DNA from 3 places in the Sphingomonas sp. NBWT7 genome. Region 2 is predicted to be linked to each of the others. Evidence: predicted binding sites of a transcription regulator. Region 2 holds the regulator's gene; each other region holds the start of a gene.
The links. Region 2 encodes LexA, which represses DNA repair genes until DNA is damaged. Its sites were predicted from a motif close to GTTCCNCNCTTGTTCT; they were not measured.

Region 1 (4,182 bases), 1.5 Mb from region 2:
ACTCCGCGGCGTCCTCGACCGTCATGTCGAGCACGTCGGCGATGCTGAGCCCCTTGAACTTCACCTCGAGCGTCTCGCGATTGTAGCGCGCGCCGTGGCACACGTCGCACGTGACGTAGACGTCGGGGAGGAAGTGCATCTCGATCTTGAGCAGGCCGTCGCCCTGGCACGCCTCGCAGCGGCCGCCCTTGACGTTGAACGAGAAGCGGCCGGGCTTGTAGCCGCGCGCCTGCGCCTCCGGCAGGCCGGCGAACCAGTCGCGGATCTGGGTGAAGGCGCCGGTGTAGGTCGCCGGGTTCGAGCGCGGGGTGCGGCCGATCGGCGACTGATCGATGTCGATCACCTTGTCGAGATGCTGGAGCCCGGTGACCTTGTCGTGCTTGCCGGCGAGGATGCGCGCGCCGTTCAGCGCGCGGGCGGCGGCGGCGTAGAGCGTGTCGATGGTGAAGCTCGACTTGCCCGAGCCCGAGACGCCGGTGATGCAGGTGAAGGTGCCGAGCGGGATCGACGCGGTGACGCCCGTCAGGTTGTTGGCGGTGGCGTTGTGCACCGTCAGCTTCTTGCCCGAACCCTTGCGGCGCTTCGCGGGCACGGGGACTTCGCGGGTGCCGTTCAGGTAATCGGCGGTGACGGAGCCCTTGGACTTGAGGAGCTGGTTGAGCGTGCCCTGCGCGACGATGCTGCCGCCGTGGACGCCGGCGCCGGGCCCCATGTCGATGACGTAATCGGCGGTGCGGATCGCATCCTCGTCATGCTCGACGACAAGCACGGTGTTGCCGAGATCGCGCAGACGGCGGAGCGTGGCGAGCAGCATGTCGTTGTCGCGCTGATGCAGGCCGATCGAGGGTTCGTCGAGGACGTAGAGGACGCCCGAGAGGCCGCTGCCGATCTGGCTGGCGAGGCGGATGCGCTGGCTCTCGCCGCCCGACAGCGTGCCCGACGTGCGGTTGAGGTTGAGGTAGTCGAGGCCGACGTTGTTGAGGAAGCCGAGGCGCTCGACGATCTCCTTCAGGATACGCTCGGCGATGGCGCGCTGCTGATCGTTGAGGTGGCTCGGCAGGTCGGTGAAGAAGGCGAGCGCGTCGACCACCGAGAGGTGGGTGGCGTGGCTGATGTCCTGCATCGCGACCTTGACCGCCAGCGCCTCGGGCTTGAGACGGGCGCCGTGGCACACCTCGCAGGGCTGCGACGACTGGTACTTGCCGAGCTCCTCCTTCATCCACGCGCTTTCCGTTTGGAGCATGCGGCGGTTCAAGTTGCCGATGACGCCTTCGAACGGCTTCTTGACGTCGTAGCTCTTCTTGCCGTCGATGAAGGTGAGGGTGACGGGCTTGCCGCGGGTGCCGTGGAGGATCGTCTGGTGGACTTCCTCGGGCAGGTCGGACCAGGGGGTGTCGAGGCTGAAGCCGAACTCGCGCGCGAGGCTGCCCAGCACCTGCATGTAATAGGGCGAGGGCGGGTTCGATTTCGCCCAGGGGACGACGGCGCCCTTCTTGATAGTGAGCGCGTGGTTGGGAACGACGAGATCCTCGTCGAAGATCAGCTTTTCGCCGAGGCCGTCGCACGCCGGGCAGGCGCCCTGCGGCGCGTTGAAGGAGAACAAGCGCGGCTCGATCTCGGCGATGGTGAAGCCGGAGACGGGGCAGGCGAACTTCTCGGAGAAAACGATGCGGTTGGCGGGGATGCCGGCGTTCTTCATCTGGCCGCCCGACGCCGCCTCATCCTCACGCCCCGGCACGACGCCGTCGGCGAGATCGACATAGGCGAGGCCCTCGGCGAGTTTCAGCGCGGTCTCGAAACTGTCGGCGAGGCGCGTCGAAATGTCGGCGTTCACCGCGAGGCGATCGACGACGACTTCGATGTCATGCTTGTACTTCTTGTCGAGCGCGGGGGCCTCGTCGATCTCGTGAATCTCACCGTCGATACGGACGCGGGTGAAGCCCGCCTTCTGCCACTCGGCGAGCTCCTTGCGATACTCGCCCTTGCGGCCGCGCACGACGGGGGCGAGCAGGTAGAGCCGCGTGCCCTCGGGCAGCGCCATGACGCGGTCGACCATCTGGCTGACGGTCTGCGCCGCGATCGGCAGGCCGGTGACGGGCGAATAGGGGATACCGACGCGCGCCCAGAGGAGGCGCATGTAATCGTAGATCTCGGTCACCGTCGCAACGGTGGAGCGCGGGTTGCGGCTGGTGGTCTTCTGCTCGATCGAGATCGCCGGCGAGAGGCCCTCGATATGATCGACATCGGGCTTCTGCATCAACTCGAGGAACTGGCGCGCATAGGCCGACAGCGATTCGACGTAGCGGCGCTGGCCCTCGGCATAGATGGTGTCGAAGGCGAGGCTGGACTTGCCCGAGCCCGACAGGCCGGTGATCACCGTCAGCGTATCGCGCGGGATATCGACGCTCACGTCCTTCAGATTGTGCTCGCGCGCGCCGCGGACGGAAATATGGGTCAGCATAAAGGCGGGTTCTACTTCCGTTCCGGTCGGGAGGATAGGCCGGCAATGTAGGAAGAGGGGCGCGGGGTTGCGAGTGGGTCGATTGCCGCGCGGCGCAGCGGCGCTACAGTGCGGCGATGACCAACCGGCTCTAGCGCGCCGACAAACGGGGGCGACAATCTGGACGTGCTACGCGCGCACGTGCGCGACGAGAGCGTCGACCTCGTCTATCTCGACCCGCCGTTCAATTCGAATACCAGTTACAACATCCTGTTCCGATCACCGACCGGCACGCAATCGGACGCGCAGATGGAGCCGTTCGAGGACACGTGGCACTGGAACGACCGGGCAACGGCTGGGCAAACACGATAAGATTGTGCGAACTGCGCGACAAAAGCCCGCCGTTTAGAATTAGATTTGCTGGCGACCCTCGAGCCGCCGAGAACAAAAGGAGTCCAGAAAAAAATTATCTGAAAGTTGTGTGCAACGATGGGTTGCAACTCTTTCGGATCTTTGCGTATCTGGGCTTGCGATGGAAACCGATTCGCTTCGTATGCTGCGTCAGCGCCGTGCCGACCTGAGTGGTCGACTCGAGGCGGTGCGCACGACCATGCGTGGTATAGAGAAGGAACTTCGCCAGATTGAAGCTGGTATCGCTGCGATGACGAGCGATCCCATCGCGGCATCGGGCAATGATGCCAGCGAGCGATCAGCGGCATATCACGCGCGTCTTGCACATCCAGATGCGCAACACATGACGATGAAGCAGATGATCGTTCGTGCGCTTGCAGAACGCTTCGCGAACGGCGCTACGGCAAACGAATTGCTTGTTCATTTCCGGCAGGAGTGGGGGCGACTCGACATCGCGCGCACTAGCCTGAGCCCTCAACTCTCCCGCCTAAAGGAGGCCGAGCGTATTCGGCTTGAAGGGCGAGTGTGGAAGCTGAACGAGGCCGATTTTGACGCACTTATGGGGGATGAACTGCCCCTTGACGAGATTGGGGAGGCTCCGGCCAAACCAACCGACCGGGACGAGGGGGCGGCAACCCCCTCGCACCCGCAACTTAACTCCCAGTCTAGTACGGAGGGAGGTGGTTCAGCGTGACGGCATTGTTAGGTAACTAGCCGGTAAGACCGGCAGGCCCCGGCCGACACGCCGGGGCCATACATATTCAATCGTGGCGAAACCGTCAATTTTGCGATTGAATGTCAATGGCAAGGAAAGGTCGCGGGAAACCGCCGACGCCGCGTGACAGCGGCAAAACTGTCACATCGATCGCCAGCAAGGCGATGCGCGGGAAATCGCTGACGGTAGCCGAGCGGAAATCACTCGGCGCATCGGTGATGTCACAGAACCAGAAGCCTTAAGCACTTGGCGACGCCTCACAAAGCTGAGTAATTCGCCGAACGCAGCGTGTGGAAATCTGGATCAATTCGGATACTTGCACGCTGTTTTGGTCGTTTTCGACCGAGGAACCAATTCATCGCGCTCAGCGCTCATCTCGGTCAAGGGCAGCCAAAACGTCGCCGTGCAGATGATCCGCGACCTGCACTCGGCGATGGAGCGCGAGAAGGCGCCGATCGGGGTGTCCATTACCAAGGCGCTGCCGACGAAGGTGATGGAGCGCGAGGCGGCGGCGGTGGGGGTGTTTCGCGCCGAGGCGACGGGCAAGAGCTATCCCCGGTTGCAGATCGTGACGCTGGCAGAGCTGTTCGACGGCAAGCGGCCGGACATCCCCTGT
Region 2 (4,182 bases):
CCGGGATCTACGGTGCGCTCGCCAACATCGTCGCGATCCCACTGACGACGTTCGTCGCCATGCCGCTGGAGGCGCTGGCGCTCGCGCTCGACATCGTAGGAGCGGGCGCGCCCGCGTGGTGGCTCGCGGGGCATGCGCTCAGCGCGCTGCTGTTGATCGCGCGTACCGTTGCGGCGGCGCCGGGCGCGGTGGCGGCACTGCCCGCAATGCCGCACGGCGCGTTCGCGCTGATGGTTGCGGGCGGGCTGTGGCTCGCGCTGTGGCGCACGCGCTGGCGGCGGCTCGGGCTGCTGCCGCTGGCAGTCGGCGCGGCATGGGCGCTCGCGACCGCGCCACCCGATCTGCTGGTGACGGGTGACGGGCGCCACGTCGCACTGCGCGTCGACGGCGGGCGGGTAGCGCTGCTCCGCGAACGCGCCGGCGATTACGCGCGCGACATGCTGACGGAGAATGGCGGGAGCGACGACGAGCCCGTGCTGCTATCGGCGCAGCGCCAGGCGCAATGCTCGCGCGACCTGTGCCGCGCGGATGTGATCCGGGACGGGCGTCGCTGGCGCATCCTGGCGACGCGCAGCGCCTATCTCGTCCCGGTGCGCGAACTAATCGCGGCGTGTCGGTCGGCGGACATCGTGATCAGCGAGCGCCGGCTGCCACGTGGCTGCACGCCGCGCTGGCTTCGCCTCGACCGGGCGACGCTGGCGCAGACCGGCGGCGTCGCGCTGACGCTGGCGACGGGGCGGGTGATGACGGTGCGGCAGGCGGGGGATCGCCATCCTTGGGTGTTGGCGGCGGCGCCTGCGTTTACCGCGGCGCGACCGAAGAGCGGCGACTATCGCAAGGGGTGGACGCGGTTTGGAGAGAAACGCCCGATGCGCGGTCCGACTGTTCGCCGACCGCAAGAGCGACTTAGCGAACCGATGCCTGACGCCTATACCCGGTGATACGATCGAGCTGCGCTTCAACGGACGAGATCAGCGATCGACTGACTGCCGATCCACGGTCTCAACGCGAACGCCGCGGCCCGTCAATCGCCAGGCGTTATGCGTACGCAAGCGCACGTGATCCGCCGAGCCTCGCCGCGCCTGATCGATCAGGAATAGCGGCGCAGAATACCTGCGAGCTTGCCCTGCACGCGAACCTGTGCGGGGGCGTAGCGCTGCGGATCATAGGCGCGGTTGGCCGGATCGAGCCGTACCATCGCGCCTTCGCGGCGGAAATACTTCAGCGTCGCCTCGTTGTCCTCGATCAGCGCCACGACGATCTCGCCGTCGCGCGCCACGTCCTGCTTGCGGATCAGCGCGAAATCGCCGTCGAGGATGCCGGCTTCGACCATCGAATCGCCCGCGACCTCGAGCGCGAAATGTTCGCCCGAGCCGAGCAGGGCGGCGGGGACGGGAAGCGACGTCGCGCCCTCGAACGCCTCGATCGGTACGCCCGCGGCGATGCGGCCGTGCAGCGGCACCTCGACCACGTCGTTGGCAGGTTCAGGCAGGATGCGCCGCGTCGACGGGGCGGCGGCGGTGCGCTTGGCATCCGTCCGCTCGGGCATCTTGAGCACTTCGAGCGCGCGCGCGCGGTTGGGCAGGCGGCGCAGGAAACCGCGCTCCTCGAGCGCCGAGATCAGCCGGTGCACGCCCGACTTCGACTTGAGGTCGAGCGCCTCCTTCATCTCCTCGAACGACGGCGACACGCCGGTATCTTCCAACCGATCGCTGATGAAACAGATCAGCTCGTGCTGCTTCCTGGTAAGCATCGCACCTTCTCCGCCGTGAACAGACGAAGAACCTTTAAGGAACGTATCAGTCGGCGTCAAGCGATCATGAGGATTTCCGCCGAGTCGCCAGCAGCGCGCCCGGGATCGTACGGCGGGCGCACGACAAGGCAGTCGGCGCGCGCGAGGGTCAGCAGCATCGAGCTGTCCTGAATGCCCGCGACGAGCGCGCGCCCGTCGCGCAAGCCTGCACGCATATAATCGGTGCGCGGGCCGTTGGCGGGCAGCGGCTCGCCGAGGATCGCGTGTGTCGTCGCGGGAAGCGGATTCGCCGCGCCACCGAGCCGCGCGATCAGCGGCTTGACGAAGAGCAGCGCGGTGACGAACGCCGACACCGGGTTACCCGGCAGCCCGAGCACCGCCATCTGCCCGCGCCGGCCGGCCATCAGCGGCTTGCCTGGGCGGAGCGCGACGCGCCAGAAGTCGATCGTCGCTCCGGCGCCAAGCAGCGCCGGCCGGACGAGATCGTGATCGCCGACCGACGCCCCGCCGGTGGTGACGAGCAGATCCGCCTCCACGGTCGCGAAAGCATCCGCGAGCGCGCCGAGCCGATCGGGCAGGATGCCGAGGTCGACGATCTCGACCGGCAGATCGGCGAGTAGCGCGCGCAGCAGCAGGCGGTTCGATTCGGGCAGAGCTTCGGGCCCGGCATCGCTGCTCGGCTCGACCAGCTCGTCGCCGGTGGCGGCGATCGCGACGCGAACGCGGCGGTGCACCGAGACGTGGCCGACCCCGCCGGTCGCGGCGACCGCGAGCCGCGCGGGCGTCAAGCGCTCGCCGGCGGTCGCCAGAACGTCGCCCTCAGTGAAGTCGAGCCCACGCCGGCGGACGTTGCCGCCGCGGCGCAGCGGCCCTTCGCCGTCGAGGATCAGCGTCGCGCCGTCACGCACCGCTTCCTCCTGCACCATGACCGTGTCAGTGCCGTCGGGCAGCGCGGCGCCGGTGAAGATGCGTACCGCCTCGCCCGCGCCGACGCTGCCGTCGAACGGCCGCCCAGCGGCGCTCTCGCCGATCACCTGCCACGGGCCCGGCAGATCGGCAAAGCGCAAGGCATAGCCATCCATCGCCGACAGGTCGCGCGCGGGCTGCGTACGCCGCGCGTGATGATCAGCCGCACACCAGCGGCCGGCGGCGGCGACGATCGGAAGGGTTTCACTGGCGACAGGGGCGAAGCCGGCGAGCAAGCGCGCCTGCGCCTCGGCGACGGGAAGAAGCTCGGTCATCGATCGGCGGCGTGGCAGATTCGGCGCGCGAGTGACAGCCCGATCGGCTAGGCCCGAAGCAACGAACGAAAACGGGGGGACACGAACATGCGGCGGTGGATGGCGGCGGCGCTCGCGGGGCTGGTGGCGGCAGGGGCGGGGGCGCAGATGGCGGGCGGGCGGTCGGCGGGTGCACCGTCGGCGTTCGATCAGGCGGAAACGTTATCGCCGGTCGCACCCGCGGTGCTGCCGCTGCGCGAGCAGGCGCGGATCCGCGACGGCTGGCTGCGCGAGCGGCTCGACCGGCTGGTGCCGGCGCTGATGCGCGAGAACAAGGTCGACATGTGGATCCTCGCCGCGCGCGAATATGCCGAGGATCCGGTGTTATCGACGATGCTCGATGCGGAAAGTTTCCACGCGCGGCGCCGTACGATTCTGGTGTTCTTCGATCCGGGGCATGGCCGGCCGGTCGAGCGCTTCACCGTCAGCCGCTACGGGCTCGCGGAGCTGTTCGACGCGGCGTGGAAGCCCGAGACGCAGCCCGACCAGTGGCAGCGACTCGCTGAGATCGTGCGCGAGCGGCGGCCGTGCCGCATCGCCGTCAACGTCTCGTCCGCGAGCGCGTTCGGCGATGGGCTGACCAAGAGCCAGTATGACGAACTCGCCGCCGCGCTCGGCGACGATGCGAAGCGGATCGTGCCGGCGGGGGCGCTGGCGATCAACTGGCTCGAGTCGCGCACCCCGGCGGAGATGGCGCGCTATCTCGAGATCGTGCGGCTGGCGCATGCAATCATTGCGCAGGGCTTCTCGACGCAGGCGGTGACGCCGGGGCGAACGACCGCCGCCGACCTCGTCTGGTGGTATCGCGAGCGGATTGCCGGGTTGAAGCTTGCCACCTGGTTCCAGCCGTCGGTCGCGATCTACCGGCGCGGCGCCGGGGAACTTGGCGGCGACGAGGTGATCCGGCCGGGCGACATGCTGTGGGTCGATTTCGGGATCACGTACATGGGGCTCAACACCGATACGCAGCACCTTGCCTATGTCCTGCGGCCGGGCGAGCGGGCGGCGCCGCAAGGCTTACGCGACGGGCTGGCGGCGGCGAATGGCGTGCAGGATGCGGTGACCGGCGCGTATCGCACAGGGCTCAATGGCAACCAGATCCTCGCGGCGGCGCGCAGCGCGGCGATCGCGAAGGGGCTGCGGCCGACG
Region 3 (4,182 bases), 1.5 Mb from region 2:
GGCCGCGCGCGGATCGTCGAAGAACATCACGCCATGGCGCGACACCGCCAGGTCGTAGCGCGGCGTCGCGCCCAATGCCGCCGGCACCGCACCGACCGCAAAGGTCACGTTGCCCGCCCCCTGCCCGGCCGCCCGTGCGCGCGCGACGTCGATCAGTGCCGGCGACAGATCGAACCCGTCGATCGCGAGGCCGGGGCGTGCCGCCGCGAGCGACAGGCTCGTCACCCCCGCCCCGCATCCCAGATCGGCCGCGCGGCCATCCTCCGGCGCCACCGCCGCGATCGCGACATCCAGCTGACGCGAGAGATCCGCGAAGCTCCGATCCGTCCGCCGCCACTCCGCTGCCCACACGTCGCCCACGCGGGTCTGCCATTCGGGTGCGGTGGTCATGCGTCGGTTCCTTACGGCTGGTGCGGACACGATAAGCGTCTGCGTACCGCCGCGATAGGATCAGCCGGACGTCGCCGCACTGACGCCATCGCCTGGAGCCGGACGCAGCCCCTCAATCATTCCCAACCGACGATCCTCGAGTTGGCATGCGACGCGCAATCCCGAGAGAGCGACGCCCCATCCTTAAAGCGCGGTACGAGAACCGACCACTCATCGGAGTGATTACGCCATCGCAGGGATAGCCGCGACAAGCAGGCACGATATTTTGCACGGCTTCGACACGAACCCCATGATCCTGCCGCCCCGACCTATCTAACGGCCAGCGGTCGTTCGCCACGATGATCAGCCCGCAAACCGTGCCTGCTGGACGGAAACCAGACCCTACTCGTACTCAGACAACGTCCGCACGATATCGAACAAACGCCGTCACCGAGCGCGAATGAACTCCGGCCGGGTCGCTGCAATCAGCGGTCCCGGAGCGGTATCGGACGACTAGACTAGATGGCCGTCTGCCATAACCGGCGGCCCGCCCGCGATAGCCCGCGCGTATAGCTTCACGTCCGGTAATCACCCTCCGACGAGCATGTGGATCCTAGATTACCTAGCCCACGATGCCCAACGCCCAATGCCCGATGCCCGATGCCCGATGCCCGATGCGATTTTGCTGCAGCCCTTAAGGCAAGGCCAAAACGGCGGCGCGAAACAGAAGCGAGAAAGACGCCCGCCGCTGCCCGTCACGGCTTCACCCATCGCGCAAGTTTCGAAAAACGAAAAAGGGCCGGTCGCGCGCGGCGGCCGGCCCATTTCACGTACTGCCGATGGCTTCGGCTCAGACGTCGTCGTCGTCGCTCGGACCGGCCATCAATTCCTCGCCGAGCCCTTCCTGGCGCCCGCGAATCTGCTTCTCGAGCCGCTCGGCGACCTCGACGTTCTCGCGCAGGTAGTTCTTCGAATTCTCGCGCCCCTGCCCGATGCGGATCGAATCGTAACTGAACCACGATCCCGACTTCTCGACCAGGCCGGCCTTGACGCCAAGATCGATGATCTCACCCAGCTTGGAGATGCCCTCACCGAACATGATGTCGAACTCGACCTGCTTGAACGGCGGGGCGACCTTGTTCTTGACCACCTTGACGCGCGTCTGGTTGCCGGTCGCCTCCTCGCGATCCTTGACCGAGCCGATGCGCCGCACGTCAAGCCGCACCGAAGCGTAGAACTTGAGCGCATTGCCGCCCGTCGTCGTCTCGGGACTGCCGTACATCACGCCGATCTTCATGCGGATCTGGTTGATGAAGATGACGAGGCAGTTCGAACGGCTGATCGTGCCGGTCAGCTTGCGCAACGCCTGGCTCATCAATCGTGCCTGCAGGCCGACGTGGCTGTCGCCCATCTCGCCCTCGATCTCGGCGCGCGGCACCAACGCGGCGACCGAATCGACCACCAGCACGTCGATCGCGTTCGATCGCACCAGCGTGTCGACGATCTCCAGCGCTTGCTCGCCGGTATCGGGCTGCGACACGATCAGATCGTCGATATTGACGCCAAGCTTCTTGGCATAGGCCGGATCAAGCGCGTGCTCGGCATCGACGAACGCCGCCATGCCGCCGGCCTTCTGCGATTCGGCGATCGCATGCAGCGCCAGCGTCGTCTTGCCCGACGATTCGGGGCCGAAGATCTCGACGATCCGTCCCTTGGGCAGCCCGCCGACGCCGAGCGCGATATCGAGCCCGAGGCTGCCGGTCGACACCACCTCGACCTTCATCGCCTCCTTCTGCCCGAGCTTCATCGCAGAGCCCTTGCCAAAGGCGCGATCGATCTGCGCGAGGGCGGCGTCGAGCGCCTTCTGACGGTCCGCGCTCTGACGGTCTGCGGTCGGGCTAGCCATGTTAGCTGGTATCACCTTGAGATTGGCGGCCATGAAGAGCCCTTTCGCTAGAGCATGCGCGCGAACCATTCAACGCGGCAACCAGCATGTATTACGTTTGTTCTCGTGGAACAAGTAGCGAACAAGCGTTTTTTCGCTCAATCGCTTGGCCTCCTCCACCGCATCCGAAGCGCAGCGAGGGCGGTATCGAATCGACATCAACCAATGCTAGCGGCGCCGGATTGTGCATGACGAACAAGCGCGCCCCGAAAGCATCATCTCGGTCCTTGGCTTCTTGAGCATACCCCTGCTCGCCGTCACGGGGCTGGCGCTACGTTCTTGTCCGAGCCTGAGCTTTCCACCGAACGAGGCGCGGCGAAAGGAGTTGATCGCGCTCGCGATCCGAGAAGTTGCGCAGGCGGGACCGAACGGTGCCGAGAGCGTCGCTGCGGCGCCCCTCGCCGACGATTGCTGCGTCGTTTACAGCGGCTGGGGCGAACATCAGATAAGCGACATCGCCGGCTCGATGAGTGTCGCTCGCCACATCGTGACAATCCAGTGGAACACCCCACGCCACACGCATCTATATGTCGTGTCGCTCGGCGATGATTTCCGCGCGATCGACATTACCGGGCACTGACCCGCGGCGGCAGGCCCGCCGCTACTGCGCGCTCGCCACCGTCGTCGTGCCCGCGCCCGGCGCGACCGCCGCGTTCACCGCCACCGTGTTGGCGGCGGGGCGGCCGGCGATGCGCACCGCGGCATCGCCCTTCATCCCCGGAAAGCGCGGCCACATCCCCTGCGCCAGCGCCGATCGGCTGGCGGAGGCGCGGCGCCCCGTCTGCCCCTCGTACATCCAATAGTTGCGCAGCACCGTCACCACGTAGCCGCGCGTCTCCCAATAGGGGATGCTCTCGATGTAGAGCAGCGGATCGCCATTATCGCGCACCAGCGAATTCCACTCGCCGACAGGCTTGGGCCCCGCATTGTATGCCGCGATCACCTTGGGCAGCAGCCCCTGCGTCAGTCCCATGTCGCGCAGCTTTTCCAGATGGCGCTGCCCGATGTCGATGTTGGTCGACGGCCGCGTCAGCGCGCTCTTGTCCACAGAGATACCGCGCTCGCGCATGTAATCGGTCGCCGCCGCCGGCATGATCTGCATCAGGCCATAGGCGCCCGCGGGCGACACAACCTTGTTGCGGAACCCCGATTCCTGCAGCGTGTGCGCGTAGACCAGCGCCTTGTCGACACGCCACCCGGTGTCGGGCGTCCAATTGGGCGTGGGATAGCGCGTGTCGGCGGTCGCGACGAAACCCTGCGGGCAATTGTGCGCCAGCCACACAACGCTCGCCGGCAGGTCGAGCTGCTCGGTCACGCGCACCAGGCTGGCAAATTCCGCCGCCGGGCCGATCTTCGCCTGCTGGCGGATCACCTGGTCGGCCGCGTCGTTCTCGCCGATCTCGGCCAGCGCCGCGGCGACGCGCACGTTGGGTCGCCGCTCCAGCGTCGCCCAGTCGCTCGTCACGCGCTGCGGCTTGGTTGCCGTGCTCGTCATGCCGAGCGACTGGCGGGCGATCTGACCGTAGAAGGTCTCGCCATATTGCGCCGCGTTCTTCAACCGCGCCTCGATCCGGTCGGGCCGCCCGCACGTCATGTCGGCGCGGCTCGCCCAGTAGAGGCCGGCAGCGCGCATGTCGGTGTCACCCGCGCGCGCCGACACCGCCTCGAAGCCGGCGCCCGCCGCCTGGCAGTCGTTCTGCCGCCACGCCGCCAGCGCCGACGTCCAGCGCGCATGCGTCGCCCAGTCGCCTTGGCCGCGGGCCGCCTTGTCGCCCATCCGGCGCGCGTCGCCGTCGAGACCTTGCAGGAAATAGATCCACGCGATGCGCGATTGCCACTCGGTCTCGGCCTCGAGCGTCAGCCCGCCG

Region 1: uvrA (excinuclease ABC subunit UvrA) is a predicted target of LexA. The motif match lies at 2,470-2,485, and genes of this name have one in related genera.
Region 3: recA (recombinase RecA) is a predicted target of LexA. The motif match lies at 2,383-2,398, and genes of this name have one in related genera.

The regions. Positions count from the first base shown of each region.
Region 1 is NZ_CP043639.1:1,582,512-1,586,693, reverse strand. Features, by position in the region: gene uvrA (excinuclease ABC subunit UvrA) at 1-2,461, opposite strand, end outside; gene F1C10_RS07940 (hypothetical protein) at 2,642-2,812, shown strand; gene F1C10_RS07935 (hypothetical protein) at 2,973-3,545, shown strand; gene F1C10_RS07930 (hypothetical protein) at 3,970-4,182, shown strand, end outside.
Region 2 is NZ_CP043639.1:3,115,774-3,119,955, forward strand. Features, by position in the region: gene F1C10_RS15095 (ComEC/Rec2 family competence protein) at 1-941, shown strand, start outside; gene lexA (transcriptional repressor LexA) at 1,091-1,753, opposite strand; gene F1C10_RS15105 (molybdopterin molybdotransferase MoeA) at 1,810-2,994, opposite strand; gene F1C10_RS15110 (M24 family metallopeptidase) at 3,082-4,182, shown strand, end outside.
Region 3 is NZ_CP043639.1:1,571,612-1,575,793, forward strand. Features, by position in the region: gene F1C10_RS07875 (trans-aconitate 2-methyltransferase) at 1-390, opposite strand, end outside; gene recA (recombinase RecA) at 1,220-2,308, opposite strand; gene F1C10_RS07885 (hypothetical protein) at 2,550-2,894, shown strand; gene F1C10_RS07890 (lytic transglycosylase domain-containing protein) at 2,916-4,182, opposite strand, start outside.